Regions from separate parts of the Cutibacterium sp. KB22876 genome, predicted to be linked through region 1. Evidence: riboswitches for the same ligand, from Rfam matches in the RefSeq annotation. Region 1 holds a riboswitch; the other holds the start of a gene.
What was found. A riboswitch is a leader RNA that binds a small molecule or an ion and turns the genes downstream of it on or off. The one in region 1 is predicted to bind thiamine pyrophosphate.
Positions count from the first base shown of each region.

Region 1 (8,603 bases):
CAACACCTACGCCCAGGGCTACTTCGTCTACGACTCCAAGAAGTCCGGATCGAAGACGACCTCCCACCTGCGCTTCGGACCCGACCCGGTCGAGGCCCCTTACCTCATCAGCCAGGCCGGATTCATCGGTATCCACGCTTGGGGAATCCTGGAGTCCATCGACGTCCTGACGATGGCTCGCGAGGGCACCACCGTCCTGCTGAACTCCCCCTATGACGCCGACGAGGTGTGGGACAAGCTGCCTGACACCATGCAGCGTCAGGTCCTCGAGAAGCACCTCGACCTGTGGACCATCGACGCCCTGTCCGTGGCCCGCAAGGTCGGTCTGCGCAACCGCACCAACACCATCCTGCAGACCTGCTTCTTCGCGATCTCGGGTGTGCTGCCCAAGGACGAGGCGATCGCCAAGATCAAGGACTCGATCCAGAAGACCTACGGCAAGAAGTCTCAGCAGATCGTCGAGATGAACCACGCTGCCGTCGACGCCTCCCTGGAGCATCTGCACCAGGTCAAGGTGCCTGAGCGGATGACCGCCAACCACAGCCTCATCCCGGCCGTGCGCGAGGACTCCCCGGAGTTCGTCAAGAACGTCACCGCCCGCATGATCGAGGGATTCGGCGACCTGCTGCCTGTCTCGGCCTTGCCCGACGACGGCACCTACCCCGCAGGAACCACCAAGTACGAGCAGAGGACGCTGTCCGACGTCATCGCGACCTGGGAGCCCGAGGCCTGTATCCAGTGCGGTAACTGCGCCTTCGTCTGCCCGCACGGCGTCATCCGCGCCAAGTACTGCTCACAGTCCCAACTCGAGGGAGCCCCGGAGTCCTTCCAGTCCGCCGAGCTCAACGCCGCGGGTCTACCGGAGTCCCGTTACACCCTGCAAATCGTCCCCGACCAGTGCACCGGCTGCGGCCTGTGCGTCGAGGCCTGCCCGGCCCACCCGGTGAGCGAGCCCGACCGCAAGGCTATCAACCTCGAGGAGCATCTCGACAAGACGGTCCAGCGCGAGAACGTGAGGTTCTTCGAGACCATCCCGGTCAACGACCGCTCCCGTGTCGACTTCGCCACCGTGCGAGGCACCCAGTTCCTACAGCCGCTCTTCGAGTTCTCCGGAGCCTGCTCGGGTTGTGGCGAGACGCCGTACGTCAAGCTCATCACCCAGCTCTTCGGCGACCGCGCCGAGGTGGCCAACGCCACCGGCTGTTCCTCCATCTACGGCGGTAACCTGCCGACGACCCCGTGGGGCAAGAACGCCCAGGGCCGTGGCCCGGCATGGTCGAACTCCCTGTTCGAGGACAACGCCGAGTTCGGCCTGGGCATGCGGATGGCCGCCAACGTCCAGACCGACCTGGCCAGGCGTCGGCTCCAAGAGGTCTCCGACCAGCTCGACCCTGAGTTCGTCGACGACCTGCTGCACGCCCCACAGCTCACCGAGCACGACCTGCAGCGTCAGCAGCGTCGGGTCAAGCAGCTGCAGGACAAGCTCTCCGACATGGAACAGACCCCGGCGGTGCGCGACCTCATGAGCGTCGCCGATCACCTACTGCGTCGCTCGGTGTGGATCATTGGTGGTGACGGTTGGGCCTACGACATCGGTTCGGGCGGCGTTGACCACGTGCTCGCCTCCGGACGCGACGTCAACGTTCTGGTTCTCGACACCGAGGTGTACTCCAACACCGGTGGCCAGGCGTCGAAGTCGACCCCGCTGGGTGCCGTCGCGAAGTTCGCGTCCGCCGGCAAGCCGACCGCCAAGAAGGACATGGCCATGCAGGCCATCGCCTATGGATCGGTGTACGTGGCTCGCGTCGCTCTGGGAGCCGATCCGCAGCAGACCCTGCGGGCCTTCCGCGAGGCGGAGGCCTACCCGGGCCCGAGTCTCGTCATCGCCTACAGCCACTGCATCGCCCACGGCTACGACCTGCGCAACGGCCTCGATCAGCAGTACAAGGCCGTCCACTGTGGACACTGGCCGCTGATGAGGTACAACCCGGTGTTGGCCGATGAGGGACGCAACCCGTTCCTGCTCGACTCCTCCAAGCCCGACAAGACGTGGCGGGAGTACACCAAGCTGGAGCTGCGTTACCGGATGCTGGCCAAGGCCCACCCGGAGGAGGCCGAACGTATGCTGGATCTGGGTCAGCGCCAGGTGGAGCGTCGTTATGCCGAGTACGCCGAGATGGCTTCCCGTACTGCCGAGGACTTCGCCGTCGATGCCCGTATGTCCCAGTTCGCCGCTTCATCCAACCGCGCCTGACAGCCCACGAAGGAATGACGTTTCATGAGTGATCTTCACACCAGGTACATGGGGCTCACCCTGAGGTCACCACTGGTGGCCTCGGCCGGCCCCATCCAGCAGAAGGTCGACGGGGTCAAGGCCCTTGCCGACGCCGGAGTCGGAGCCATCGTCATGTACTCCCTGTTCGAGGAGCAGGTGAGGCATGAGGAGGCCCGACAGGCCGAGATCGAGTTGGAGTACATGGACTCGTTCGCCGAGTCGCTGAGCTTCTTCCCGACCGTGGCCAGCAACGAGGGCGGTATCACCGAGCGCTACCTCACCCATCTGGAGGCCAGCGCCAATGCCGTCGACATCCCCGTCATCGCCTCGCTGAACGGCGCGACGAACGGTGGTTGGGTCGACACCGCAAAGCGGATGCAGGATGCCGGCGCCGCGGGCATCGAATGCAACATCTACATGGTGCCCGGTGACCTCGAGCAGTCCGCCGAGGAGGTCGAAGACCGTCACGTCGAGATCGTCCAGGCAGTCAAGGACGCCGTGACCGTCCCGGTGGCCGTCAAACTCTCGCCGTTCTTCACGGCCCTGGGCAACATGACCACCCGTCTGGACGCCGCCGGGGCCGACGCCTTGGTGATGTTCAACCGCTTCCTGCAGCCCGACATCAACATCGAGAAGATGCAGGTCGAGCCCGGTGTGTGGCTGTCCTCCCCGGCTGACGCCCGCCTGCCGCTGACGTGGATCGCCGCCCTGTCGGGTCGTATCAATGCCTCGTTGGCTGCATCGTCGGGTGTCGAGACCGCCGACGATGTCGTCAAGTACCTTCTTGCCGGCGCTGACGTCGTCATGACCACTTCGGCGCTGGTGCGCCACGGTGCCGGATATGCGGCCGAACTGCAAAAGGGACTTGAGTCCTATCTGCAGCGCAAGGAGCTCGACCTCGACAAGCTGCGCGGCACGCTCGCCATCCCGGCCGACGCCTCGACCGCCGAGTACGAGCGCAACGGTTACGTCGCGGCCCTTGAGAAGGCCAAGACGACCTACGGATCCTGATTCGCGAATTCACGGCTGAGGGGCCGGTGGCGGTGTCCACCGGCCCCTCATTCTGTGCCATCCCTCGTCGTCGCCCCCGCACTCGTGTGGTGATCGGGGTGATGACAAGGCCAGCTGCCACCTCACATAGCAATCCCCCGGGTCGCAACCGCAATTACCACAGGGGCATCGGGTGTCACCCACTTTGCCGTCAGACCCCATCTGACGAGGCCATATGTCGTCGTGACATGATCGTGGCCGGCGACAACAGTCACGGGCGGAACGAGCATGACAGGGAACGTGGGTGAACGCCCGGTAAGGTTGTCCGCACGAGACGTCCAGGAGGAACGATGCCCCAACGCAAGGTCAGCGTGATCAACCACTACGCCTTCCCACCGGGGTCGGGTGGCATCACCCGCACCTTCGACATGTTCTCGCGGTTGCGCGGCTGGCAGCCCCACTTCTACGCCGCCAACATCAACCACACCTCTGGTGAGAGGATGACCGTCGACGACCCGCGTTACACCCTCGTCCCGATCCCGGAGTACAAGGGCAACGGGGCCAAGCGTGTCCTCGGCTGGATCGCCTTCGCCGCCGGTGCCGGTGCCCGGACTCTGGTACGCCCGGCCGACGTCATCTTCGCCTCCTCCCCCCAGATCTTGGCCCCGGCCGCTGGCATGGTCGTCGCCGCTCTGCGTCGCAAGCCCTTCGTCGTCGAGGTGCGCGACCTGTGGCCGGAGTCGCTAGTCTCCGGCGGCGCCCTCAAAGAGGGATCGGCCCTCCACAAGGTGCTCCAGGGGCTGGAAAAGACCATCTACGCCCGTGCCCGCCAGATCGTCGTCGTGACGAAAGGCTGGGAGGACCACTTCCGCGAGCTCGGCATCAACGTCGACAAGGTCACCGTCGTCCCCAATGGCGCCGACCTGGCCGAGTACGAGGTCAACGAGTCCCGCGAGGACCTGCGCAAGGAGTTCGGCATCGAGGGATTCACCGCGGTGTTCTCCGGCACCCATGCCAACTACGTCGGGCTGGACCTCATCGTCGACGCGGCCCGTCGCCTCCCGGACGTCAACTTCCTCCTCGTCGGCGCTGGAGCTCGCAAGCAGTGGGCCATCGACGAGGTGAAGAAGCTGGGACTGACGAACGTCAAGTTCCACGACCAAGTACCCAAGTCCGAGCTGGTGCGCATCCTCTCGGCCTGTGACGTCGGCTTGCACACCGTCTCCCCGCAGTCGGTCTTCGACAAGGGCATGAGCCCCAACAAGCTCTACGACTACATGGCAGCCGGGCTGGCCGTCGTCTCGAATGCCAAGGTGCCGATCCGCGACGTCATCAGTGACGACGAGGTGGGCGCCTGCGTCGATCCGACCGAGCTCGTCTCTGGTATCGAGCGGGTGCGTGACGCCGACGAGTCCACCATGAAGCGTTGGCACGAGCGGGCCCGCGAGCTCATGACGAACAAGTACTCCCTACAAGCATCGGTCGACAAGCTCGAGACGGTGCTGGAAAAGGCGCTGTACCGCTGACGTCGGAAACGAGCGGCTGGGGTGGGCAGTCCCCAGCCGCTCTGCGTCGTTGGAGTCCGTCACCCCAGCAGTGCCGCTGCAATGGCAGGGACAGCGATGACGAGGACGGCCAACGCGACTCCCCACAGGTCTCGTGTTCGCCAGCGCGACTCGACGGCGTAGGTACGCCGAGTCGCCGTCGCGAAACCGCGAGAGTCCATGGCCCGGCTGAGCACCTCCGACGACCTCATGGCGTACAGCACCATCGCGAATGTCATCGAGGACAGGTACTTGACCCGGGATGACAGGGAGTACGCCGGCCCCATCCCGCGCAGGCGGCGCACATCGGACTGGACGCGCCACTGGTCGCCCAGGTGCCCCATCCGGATCACACCTGCCACCGACGCCACCACCGGGCGCTGCGGAAGGTGGGTCTGCTGTGCCAGGGCGTCGCCGAAGCGGGTGGGATCGGCCGCGGCAGAGGCCAGTGCGCCCGGCAGGACGAAGACGAGGATCCTCAGCCCCTGACGGGTCGCCTCGCTCCACACCGCTGGGTTCGTGAACCCGCTGTGGAGCAACAGGGTCGTCCAGACCAACATCACCGCGGCGATGACGACCGGAACTGTCCGAACCGCCAAGGGTTTGACGCGGCGGGAACACATCGGAGCCATGGCGACGGCCGGAATGAGCCCGATGGCGCCGCTGAGCGGAGATCGCACGAAGAGGGACCCGACAATGCCTGCGACGGCGATAAGGAGGACGACGAGAGGGTTGATCTTCGTCAGGAATGCCGGCTTCCCCTGGGGGTTCTCTTCCGGGGTAGGATCCGGATCGCGGTACGAGGCGACGTCAACGACCTCGTCAGCCATCTCGATGACCTGGGGGTCGTGGGAAGAGACGACGACGGCAACCCCGGAGTCCGCCGCGGCGCGGATGGCCGTCAGGACACTGGCACCGCGGTCGTCGTCGAGGCCGACGGTCGGCTCGTCGAGGAGCAGCAGGTCGGGTTTCTGAGCGAGTGCCGCCGCGATGGCAAGGCGCCTCTTCTCCCCGCCCGAACAGGTCATGGGGTGGGAGTCGAGGATCGGCTTGAGCCCGAAGGTCCTGACGAGGTCGCGCAGATCAGCGTTCTCAGGAACCATCGGCGAGGCGAAGAGCTCGTCAGCAGCTGTGCGGGCGACGAGGTAGTTCTCCGGGTTCTGCGGCACCCAGGCGGTGTGCCCGGGCTCGGGGAGGGCGAGCTCGCCGGCGGCAGGGTCGTCAAGCCCGGCCAGCAGCCTCAGCAGGGTGGACTTGCCGACCCCGCTGGGCCCTGACAGGACCGTGACGTAACCGCGTCGGGCCGACATCTCGACGCCACGAAGCAGCACGTCGTCAGACTGCGGACGGTGAGCATCGAGAGCGACGGCCCGAGCGACTGCCTCGCCGGGAGTAGCGGGGTGCCACGGCACTTCGGTGGGCTCGCGCGAGTCGAGGTAGTCCTCGAAATCCCAGATCCGTTTGAGGGTGCCGTGATCGGTCAACTCGACAACCTGGTCGAGGATCCCACGCCACTGGTCCGGATGGTGGTCGACGACGAAAACCGTCCGGTCGTGGGCCATCATGGCGACCTCGTCTCGAATCGCGCTGGCCGATTCCTCGTCGAGCATCGAGACCGGCTCGTCGAGGAGGAGCAGCCCGGGGTCGGTGGCCAGGATTCCGGCGATGACGAGACGCTGCATCTGCCCGCCCGACATCTTCGTGGTGGAGTGGCCACAGGGAATGGTGAACCGGGCACGGCGTCGGGAATCCTCGACGATCGGCCAGATCTCCTCGCGGGGAACGCGATGATTCTCCGGACCAAAGGCGATGTCACGTCCACAGGTCGCGGCAACGACGGAGTGGATCGGCTCCTGCTGCAGCAGACCGACGTTGTCGTTGCCCCACGTACTCACTTGGCCCGTCAGATCGTGACTCTCCTCCTCCAGCAACCCTCCGACGGCGTGCAGCAGGGTCGTTTTGCCAGCGCCCGAAGGCCCTGTGACAAGCACCCTTGCGCCAGCAGGCAGGTGGAGGTCGATGGGCCCGAGGATGGGGGCGTCGCGGCCCGGGACGCCGACAGTCAACCCCTCGACATCCACAGGCACCGCCCGACGAGCGGAAACGTCGTCAGCCTGGTCATTACAGGCCAAGACGTCAGTCATGACAGATTCCGCGCCGACGCCGTACTCCGCTTTCCGCCACGCAGTTCACGAGAAACCGCGAAGGGGTTGAGGGCACCAGCGGCCGCCAGGCCGCGGACGATACCCCACGCCAGCAGACCGCCGAGCAGGGCTCCGGAGACGACCATGAGGATGAGGTAAACGACGGTGTCCCCGAAACGGAACATCGGGTAATAGGAAATACGTTCGTAGATACCCTCAGCGATACCGGTGAGAGCTCCGGCGACCATGGCGAGCTTCGGTCCAGCCTTGCGATAGGCGACGATGAGCAGACACAGCTCCATCGGCAGAGCCTGGATGACTCCGGAGATGATGGTGCCTGGACCCCATGGGCCTCCCAGAGCCGCCTCGATACATGCAGCAAGAATCTCTGCGAGAAGGGCAGCGCCCGGTTTGCGGACGACGAGGCCGGCGATGAGGGCGGGTAGGAACCAGATGCCGGTGAGAATGCCCTCGGCTGGCACATACACCGAGGACACCGGCTTGAGGAGGCTGTAGAGAGCGCCGTAACCGAGGAAGATGACACCGAAGGCCACCGCGATCATCACTGGGGTGACGATGTCAATGGTGCGGTACCGCATGGCAGGTTTGTCGTTGGTCATGGAAATCCTTCCGTCCCTTCGGAAGGGGGCGCACATGCGCGAAGAGCCCGACTCCCTACGCCGGTCCTAACCGGTTCAGGTTCGAGGGTCTGGGCGGTGCCCACTCTCAGCATCCGACGATGCTCCCCTGTCGTTGAGAGCCATCGTAGTCGCGGTTGGCGGGAAGTCTCCACCCACAACGGGTTCGGCGATCCTTGCGCAGGGCTCGGAAATCGTCGGGCGGGGCCCGTCACCCGGACCTCGACGATGTCGGGTATTCCGCCTCCTGGTGGAAATCGGGGTCATGGACCCCCGTCGTGCCATCTCCCGTAGCAGCTTTCGCCATCAGAACCCCGATCTCCACAAGGTTGCGGGTAGACCGGGACGGGAAGGGACACGTTGCTTGGAAACAAGTCCTCAACTCCCGGACTCAGCGTGGGTGCTGGACTTGGCCCGCCGTCAGCTATGCCCCAACGCCCGATTCGTGCGCTTCGTGGGCATGGCCGTCAGTGGGTCCTCGGGCCAGGGATGTTTGGAATAACGTCCACGATTCTCCGCTCGCACTGAGGGGTAGACGTTGGCCCAGAAACTGGCGAGATCGTCTGTGACGGCCAACGGACGTCGGGCTGGGGACAACAGATGGAGCACCACCTTCACGCGGCCGTCACAGATCATCGGGCCGTCGGTCCACCCGAAACACTCCTGGAGCTTCACCGCGAGCACCGGAGCGGCGTCACTGCCGGGTTCCGGGTAGTCAACGCGGATTCGCGACCCGCTGGGGACCGTGATCGTCTCGGGGAGGGCCTCGTCAAGACGTGCCGATTCCTGCCACCCCAGCATCCTGCGTAGGCCAGAGGTGGCGTCACTCCCCTGCCCTGCGGCCAGGCCATCCAAGTCGAGCCATTCCTCGGCGCGAGAGAGCAGAGCCTCATCACTGACGTCAGGCCAGGGGTCTCCGAGTACCCGGTGGGCCAGGGCGAGCCGACTCCTCAGGGACTCACCGTTCTTCGTCAGGCCTATAACCTCGAGCCCGCGGGATCTCACTTCTTCC
Region 1 covers NZ_AP040858.1:778,186-786,788, reverse strand. Annotated here, with positions in the region: gene nifJ (pyruvate:ferredoxin (flavodoxin) oxidoreductase) at 1-2,254, shown strand, start outside; gene AC6I1W_RS03500 (dihydroorotate dehydrogenase-like protein) at 2,279-3,286, shown strand; gene AC6I1W_RS03495 (glycosyltransferase family 4 protein) at 3,616-4,791, shown strand; gene AC6I1W_RS03490 (ATP-binding cassette domain-containing protein) at 4,851-6,953, opposite strand; gene AC6I1W_RS03485 (ECF transporter S component) at 6,950-7,573, opposite strand; TPP riboswitch at 7,609-7,712, opposite strand; gene hrpB (ATP-dependent helicase HrpB) at 8,012-8,603, opposite strand, start outside.

Region 2 (8,603 bases), 790 kb from region 1:
TCGAGGATCTCGATTGGGAGGCCATGCTCGACACGAAATTGGTTTTCGTGACTGGCATCACAGCTGCTCTGACCGAGAACACGGCTGTTGTGGTGAGCCATTTTGTCGAGGAGGCTCACCGTCGTGGAATAGCCGTCGCACTTGACGTCAATTATCGTTCCCTGCTGTGGGAGCCGAGGCGAGCTCGAGAGGTGCTCGAGCCCATTGCTCGCATATCGGATATTGTCTTTTGTTCAGTGCGTGATGGCAGGGCGGTATTTGGAATAGAATCTGACGGAGAACAGGCATGCCACGATCTGCGCGAATTGTTCGGAGCTCCGACGGTCGTGTCCACTGACCAGATCAATGGTGTCTATCTATCCGACGACGAGCGCGGCGACCGCACCTTCCCAGTGGTTCAGGTTCCTGTCGTCGACCGTCCAGGTGCAGGAGACTCCTTCGTTGCAGGAACATTGCACGGGTATCTTGCAGGTGACGTGGTCCAGGGAATCTATTACGGGCAGCGGACATCTGCTTACGCCCTGACTCATTATGGAGACCTTACTCGTGTGAGTCCCAGTGAGCTCAATATTCCTTCGAACACAGACATTCTGCGTTGATAATAGCCGCGGCGCGGGTAGGAGATATAATTACATGTCCACTTCTACAACATCCAAGAAATCAGCATTAGATCTTATAGATTCGCGCCCTTTGACGCGCAATCAGAAGAACCTTGTCGCCCTTGCTATCATCGGAAATATTTCCGAGTTCTTTGACATCTTCCTCATTGGTTTCGTTGTATCCGTCCTCACTAAGCCATGGAACCTGACCGGCGCTGAGGCGGGCGTCATCCTCGCCTGTTCTGGCTTGGGTACGGTCATCGGTGCCATTATGTGGGGACGTCTGGCAGACAAAATCGGACGCCGTTCGTCATTTTTCTGGTGCGTCCTCATGTTCGTTGCATTCACCGTCCTATCAGTGTTCACCCCAGATCACGGCTGGGTTATGCTTGCCATATTGCGTATTGGTGTGGGGATCGGTGTTGGCGGCCTCAATACCACCTCGATTCCGTATGTTCAAGAGTTTGTGCCAGCTAAACAGCGTGGACTTCTTGCTGGATTGGCGTCGGTATTCATACCACTCGGTCTATTTCTGGGGTCACTCGCGCAAAATGTCTTGGGTGATAATTGGCGTGCCCTCATCGCACTGGGTGCGATTCCCGTCTTCCTGCTTGTGTGGATTCGCTTTGTCCCCGAGTCGCCAAGATTCTTACAGAGTCATGGACGGGAAAATGAAGCTCGTGAGGCTTTGGCGTGGGCGTTGGAGATGCCGGCTGACGACATTGGAGATCTGCCGCCCGTAGAGCACGTCCGAGACGCTTCGTACTCACTTGTCTTCGGCAAGTACCGCAAGAGCCTCCTTATTGTCAGCCTAGGGTCCTTCTGCTTCATTCTGGGGTCATTCACGATTCAGTCGTGGGGTCAGACCCTCCTCAAGACCGGCTTCGGCAAGTCTGCAGAGCAAGTTGGAATCCTGTTTATGTTCGTCTCTCTGGCCGATCTCATCGGGCGCTTCCTGTCAGCATGGCTGGCCGACCGCATCGGTCGGAGGATCACGATGCTGTCATTCGGTCTGGTAGGTGCCGCCGGAACTCTGATCATCGCGCTTTCGGCTCATCTGGGTTGGGGCTGGCAGGTCTTCTTTGCCGGCGTCCTTGTTGCGATGGCCTTCGGCGACGGCGCCTTCGGTATTCTGAACGCCTTCGGCGCCGAGCAATTTCCCAATGAGGCTCGCTCCACCGGTCTCGGACTCGGTTACGGCATCGGTGCGACTGCCAAGGTCATCGGTCCGGCGCTCATGGGACTCATGGTGGGCGGATCTGCGGTCAAACAGAATGTCACCTTGGACGCGGTCTTCCCGGCGTTCATCCTGTTCACCGTGCTGCTCGTCATCGGCGGTGTGACATACATGTTCGCCCGCGAAACTCGCGGCACCTCACTCGACACGATCTGACCTATCAAACGATCCTGACGTCGAGGGCCTGTACCTGACCCAACGGGTTAACCGAAGCCGTGACCTGACGGGTAGCCAAGGGGCCCTCGACACGCCAGATCCAGCAATACGGCGTCATCTCGACGACGTCGATCGTGGCATCCGCGGATTCCCCGGTGGCCTTGACCACGTCCTCGAAATCCTTGCGGCGCTGATCCAACGGACGATCCATGTCCATCGTCGGGCACCACTCCTGAGCCACCAGATCGTCCGACCAGTTGCGAATGATCTTCTCGACGTCGTCGAGATGCTGCCGGACTTGGGGATTCATCGGCGAAGGATGGACGGCATCACAGGCCTTGCGATCCTTGGCCGCGGAGGGCAGCAGCAGGTCACCCACCCCGGGAACAACGGTGTCGAGGGCCGTGGAGGTTACGCGGATGGCCGGGTGATACGTCCGATTCGCCAGCACCACGACGCCGACCCCGGAGGACGGATGCCACATCATCGTCGATCCATACCCTGGATACCCGCCACAGTGGTAGACGATGTGTTCCTTCCCCGTGACAGCGACGTGCAGGCCATATCCGTACCCTTCGGTGACTGGGCCGTACGTCGTGAAATACCGCTGCATTTGCTGCATGTCGCGAAAGACCTGGCCCCAACCATCGTCCTCGCTGGTCCACGCGGTGATGAAATGGCTCACCCAGATCCCGACATCCTTGGCCGTGCAGATGAGGCCGCCGATGGGGGAGAAGGTTCCGGAGCCAAGCAAGGGCTGGACGCTGCCATCTCTGCCGAGGCCTGGGGCGAGCTTTCCCTCGGGTACTTGCGTGACGTCGAGGAAGGATTCGGTCATCCCCAACCGACGGATGACGTCTTCCTCGACGACGTCGATGAATGGCCGCTCGGTCGCCAATTCGACGACGCGGCCCAGGATCGCGTAACCGAGGTTGGAATAGGCGTACCCCGTCCCCGGCGCGAAGTTCGTGATGAAGGGTTTACCCAACAGCGCCTCGAACTCCTCGCGTGACATGGCCTGCTGACGGTCGGCCCACGGATCGTCCGGTGGTAGACCGGTAGACATGGACAACGCGTCACGGATCGTCGCGCTGGCGATGGGCTCCTGAAGCTGCGGAATCCAACTACCGAGGGTGTCGTCGAGAGCGGGCCGTCGAGAAGCCACGTCGATCAGCCCGTGACAGATCCCAAGGACGCTGGCAGCGGTGAACGACTTCGACATCGACGCGATGCTGTAGACGCGATCGTCGGTGTCGTTACAGCGCACCTCACTGTCGTCAACGGTTGCCCAGGACAACGAGGTTCCACTCCCGGCGGCTTCTGACGACGCAGCATTGAGAACGTCGGCGACAGGGCTAAGACGGGGATTCATGGCGGCATTGTGTCACTTGAGACGTGGGTTGGTAGAGCGGATTCGGACACCGCTGGCCCTAGAAGACAGGAGTGCGGCGTTGGCAGCGCGCATCGTGGCAGTAGATTGGACCACAACAACGCGGGAGCCCACCACAAGGGCTGAGAGGGTGTCGTGATGGCACCGACCGTCTGAACCTGTCCGGGTAATGCTGGCGAAGGAAGTGGTTGGCATGACTGAATTGTCGAATCTGGTGTCGGAGTCTGTGGAGCGGCTGCGTCGGGACAAGCCGCTGGTGCAGTGCTTGACGAACATCGTGGTTGCCAATTTCACCGCGAATGTGTTGTTGGCTGCGGGGGCGGTTCCCGCTATGGTCGATAACCCCTCAGAATCTGAAGGGTTCGCCTCGGTGGCTGACGGCGTGCTAGTCAATATTGGTACCCCGTACCGGGAGACCGCTGAGGCCATGGTTGTTGCCGCGCGTGGCGCCGCAGGTAGTGACACGCCGTGGGTGCTCGACCCGGTGGGGGTCGGGATGCCATGGCGTACCCAGGTCGCGCTGGACGCGTTGCACGTCGGCGCTCCAGCCGTCATCCGGGCGAATGCCTCCGAGGTATTGACCTTGGCTGGAACGGGAGCGTCTTCCCGAGGCCCGGAGGCTGGAGATACCGTCGAGGATGCCTTGGGATCCGCCGCTGAGCTCGTGCGCACATACGGCACCGTGGTCGCCATTAGTGGTCCCGTCGATCACATCGTGGACGCTCGCCGGCACGTAACCGTGTCATCGGGGCATGAATGGATGGCGCGAGTGACCGGGGTCGGATGCTCACTAGGGGCTCTGACAGCAGCCTTCGCAGGCGTCCAGAAGGATCACCTCATTGCCGCTACATCCGCAACCGCCATGCTGTGCGTAGCTGCCGAACGAGCAGCAGATCGCAGTGTGGGCCCGGGCGGATTCGCTCAAGCTCTCATCGACGAGCTGTTCCTGGTGTCACCCGACGAAGTTGGCGCGAGAGGAGGGCTTCGCGATGTCACGGCCTGACTTCGATCTGTCGGTGTACCTCGTCACAGACACCGCCCAATGTGGCGGCCCAGACAGGGTCGTCGAGACCGTGCGGCGTGCTATCGCCGGCGGGGTGACTCTGGTCCAATTCCGCGACCACGATCTGCCCGACGACGAATTCGTCACCTTGGGACGGCGGGTGAAGGATGCGTGCAGTGGAGTACCCCTTATTATCGACGACCGGGTGCATCTGGTCGCCGACATCGGAGCCGACGGCGCCCATGTCGGGCAGTCCGACATGCCGGTCGCCCAAGTTCGAGAGATTCTCGGGGACGATCTGCTAATTGGCTTATCCGCGCAGACCTCCGCCCATGTGGAGGCTGCGCTGTCTCATGGCCGTGACGTCGTCGATTACTTGGGTGTTGGGGCTTTGCATGGCACGGGGACTAAACCTGAGGCAGGCGAGCTCGGCTTAGCCGCGATACGCGATGTCGTCGACGTCAGCCCGTGGCCGGTGTGCATCATTGGCGGCGTCGCTGCCTCTGACGCTCAGGATGTAGCCCGGTTGGGTTGCGACGGCCTCAGCGTAGTCTCGGCAATTTGTCGAAGCGCCGATCCCGAGTCCAGTGCTCGGGAACTCGCACAGGCGTGGCGCCGCGCGAAGGGGAGGTGACGTCAGGGCGTGCACAACCGCCCAGTGCGACTGGCATCTTGTTCAGATGAGCGGCCCTGGTGCGCATGGTACATAATCAGGCACGAGGGCACCCTAAGATGAGCGCCATGAGCACTTCTGACGTCACTCGTCGCGCCTCCAAGATCTCCGTCGTCGGGGCCGGTTCGGTTGGTTCCTCGCTGGCCTACGCCTGCCTCATCCGCGGATCGGCCGACCTCGTTGCCCTCTACGACATTGCCAAGGACAAGGTCGAGGCCGAGGTAGCGGACCTCGCCCATGGCACTCAGTTCACCCCCGCCTCAGTGATGGGTGGCGCTGATGTCCACGACACTGCCGACTCTGATGTCGTCTTCATCACTGCCGGGGCCCGTCAGAAGCCGGGCCAGACCCGTCTGGACCTTGCCGGCGTCAATGCCAATATTTTGCGTTCCCTCATGCCGCAGCTGGTCGAGCAGTCCCCGAACGCCCTGTTCGTGCTCGTCACCAACCCCTGTGACGTCCTGACCGTCGTTGCCCAGCAGGCCACCGGGTTGCCGGCTAACCGCGTCTTCTCGACCGGTACCATGCTCGACACCTCGCGGCTGCGCTGGCTCATCCGTCAGTGGGCCAACGTCGAGCAGCGCCATGTACACGTGACCATCGTCGGCGAGCACGGCGACTCGGAGTTCCCGCTGTGGTCGACCGCCAACATCTCCGGTGTGCCGATCCACGACTGGACAGTCGAGGGTGAGCGCGTCTTCACCGAGGACGTGCTCGCTGATCTGGCTCACGAGGCCGCCTTCGCCGCGTACAAGATCATCGAGGGCAAGGGTGCGACGAACTACGCCATCGGTCTGACGGGTGCTCGTCTTGCCGAGTCCCTGCTGCGTCCGGGCCGTTCCGTCCTGCCGCTGTCCAGCGTCATCGAGGATGTCCACGGAGTCTCCGGGGTAGCCCTGTCCATGCCGTGCATCGTCTCGCGTGACGGCATCGAAGGAGTGGTCCCGGTCTCCATGAGCGCAGCGGAAATTGCCTCCCTTGAGGCTTCCGCGGAACGCTTGCGTGACACTTTGTCATCCATCTCGTGACCTGCTGAACATTTGTGCTGACGACCTTCTAGGCTAGGGGGTATGTCAGTTCCTTTTCAGTATGCACAGGACAGTGACGGAGAACTTCTCAAGATTGCGGCTCGCGGCCAGGAGGTGTTGACGAACCCCCTGGCCAACCGAGGCACGGCTTTCACCCTCGAGGAGCGCAAGACCCTTGGTCTCACGGGCCTGTTGCCGTCGGGAGTCATGACGATCACCGACCAGCTCAAGCGGGTTTACGCCCAGTACTCGGCGCAGCCGGACGACCTGGCGAAGTACCTGTACCTCAACCACATGCACGACCGTAATGAGGTGCTGTACTTCCGCCTCATCGCCGAGCACATCGAGGAGATGCTGCCCATCGTCTACACCCCGACGATCGGCAAGGCGATTGAGGAATACAACCACTGGTACGACCGTCCGCGCGGTATTTACCTGTCCATTGACGACCCGGAGGACATGGAGCAGGCCCTGGGGCAGTTGGGCCATGGCCCTGACGATGTCGACCTCATCGTGGCCACCGATGCAGAGGGCATCCTTGGCATCGGTGACCAGGGTGTCGGTGGCGTGGCGATCACCGTCGGGAAACTGGCGGTGTACACCGCGGCAGCCGGAATCCACCCGCACCGTGTCCTACCCGTCATCCTCGACGTCGGCACCGACAACATGGAACGCCTCAATGACGACGGCTACCTCGGTGTGCGTCACCCTCGTGTGCGCGGAGAACGCTATGACGCCTTCGTCCAACAGTACGTCGAGACGGCCCACCGGATGTTCCCGCACGCCCTGCTGCACTGGGAGGACTTCGCGGCCGGTAACGCCACCCGAATCCTCAACAAGTACCGGGACGACTACTGCACCTTCAACGACGACATCCAGGGCACCGCGGCCGTGGTCGTCGCCGCCGTGTTGAGTGCCGTCAAGGCGTCCGGCACCCCGCTGAGCAAGCACCGTATCGTCATTCACGGCGCTGGTTCAGCTGGCACCGGCATCGCGAATCTCCTGGTACAGCTCATGGTCAGCCAGGGCCTGGACGAGGAAACTGCGCGTTCCCACTTCTGGGGATTGGGATCCCGGGGTCTGCTGCGGGACGGTCTGCGGCTGCGTGACTTCCAGCAGCCCTTCGCTCGCAGCAAGGAGGAGCTGGAAGGGTGGACCACTGACGCCCCCGACCAGTACACGTTGAGTGACGTCGTGCGTAACGTCCATCCGACGATCCTCATCGGTTGCTCCGCCCAGACGGGGGCCTTCACCGAGGAGATCGTCAAAACGATGTCGGCCCACTGTGATCGTCCGGTGATCATGCCGCTGTCGAACCCGACCCGTAAGGCCGAGGCACTGCCTTCCGACATTCTCAAGTGGACTGAAGGACGCGCCCTGGTGGCCACCGGTTCGCCGTTCAAGCCGGTCATGGTCAACGGTGTGACGTATCAGATCGCTCAGGCCAACAACGCCCTGGTCTTCCCGGGCATCGGTTTGGGAGCCATCGCAGTGCGGGCGTCCCGCGTCACCAAGGGCATGATCGCGGCTGCTGCCGAGGCGGTCGCCATGCACGTCGACAACCGGGTGATGGGAGCCTCGCTGCTGCCGTCCATCAAGACCCTGAGACCGCTGTCGGCGTCGGTGGCCATTGCCGTTGCCCAACAGGCGATGGAGGAAGGTGTGGCGACCGAGGCCACCGATACCCCGGTTGAGAAGGTGTTCTCGGCGATGTGGCAGCCGCGGTACCCACGCGTCGAGGTCATCTGAGCGACGATGCAGACTGATGACAGTGAAGTGACGGGACTGAGCTGATGACATGGGGTCCGGCATCGTGCCGGACCCCATGTCATCTCAGATGGGCATCAGAGGTGGCGAGTCACGCCTTGATCGTCAGAGCTGAGATGGGGGAGGACATCCCCGATCCATGAGTGAACATGACGGTGGCGTCAGCGCGCGGACAGTCAATGGTGACCGTGCCGTGCACCTTATGTCCCGGGGAGATGGTGTCGCCGAGGGTTCCGGTGGGCGGCAGGCTGGCCTCGTGGATGTTAGTCGACTCGTTCTCCATAATGAAGAAGGTGTAGTCGCTCAGGGATCCCCTGGTGACCTCGATGGTCACCGTGAGGGTGACACTTCCGGGACCCCAACTGACGTCGTCGATCGACCATGTTCCCTCGCTCGAGTCGTCCTTGGACGAGAACGGCACCGAGGAGGCCACAGCCGTCACTGACGCCGGAATCGGTGTCGGCGTGGTCGCCGATGACGGCGTCGCCACCGGAGTTGGGATGGGGGACTGGGGGAGATCAGGTTCGCTGGTGACCCGGCGAGCCACCAGAACAAGGGCGATGATGACGGCCACCGCGATGATGGCTGCGATCCAGCCGCGGTGGCGTTTCGGCGGCTGATACTGGCTGATGTCAGGCGGTTGGCTCATGGTGGCTCCACTTTACGTGGTTGGTGGTCGTCGGTGCTGTCCACAGGTTGGCGTTGAGACGAGATGACGCTGCCGGGAGTTGTCCACAGGTCCCCAATTGC
Region 2 covers NZ_AP040858.1:1,566,964-1,575,566, forward strand. Annotated here, with positions in the region: gene AC6I1W_RS07110 (sugar kinase) at 1-599, shown strand, start outside; gene AC6I1W_RS07115 (MFS transporter) at 634-1,992, shown strand; gene AC6I1W_RS07120 (serine hydrolase domain-containing protein) at 1,997-3,364, opposite strand; TPP riboswitch at 3,475-3,583, shown strand; gene thiM (hydroxyethylthiazole kinase) at 3,552-4,385, shown strand; gene thiE (thiamine phosphate synthase) at 4,372-5,019, shown strand; gene AC6I1W_RS07135 (L-lactate dehydrogenase) at 5,118-6,086, shown strand; gene AC6I1W_RS07140 (NAD-dependent malic enzyme) at 6,129-7,835, shown strand; gene AC6I1W_RS07145 (hypothetical protein) at 7,945-8,187, opposite strand; partial or broken gene AC6I1W_RS07150 (hypothetical protein) at 8,180-8,470, shown strand.
Region 2: another riboswitch for thiamine pyrophosphate. It lies ahead of thiM (hydroxyethylthiazole kinase); the one in region 1 lies ahead of AC6I1W_RS03485 (ECF transporter S component).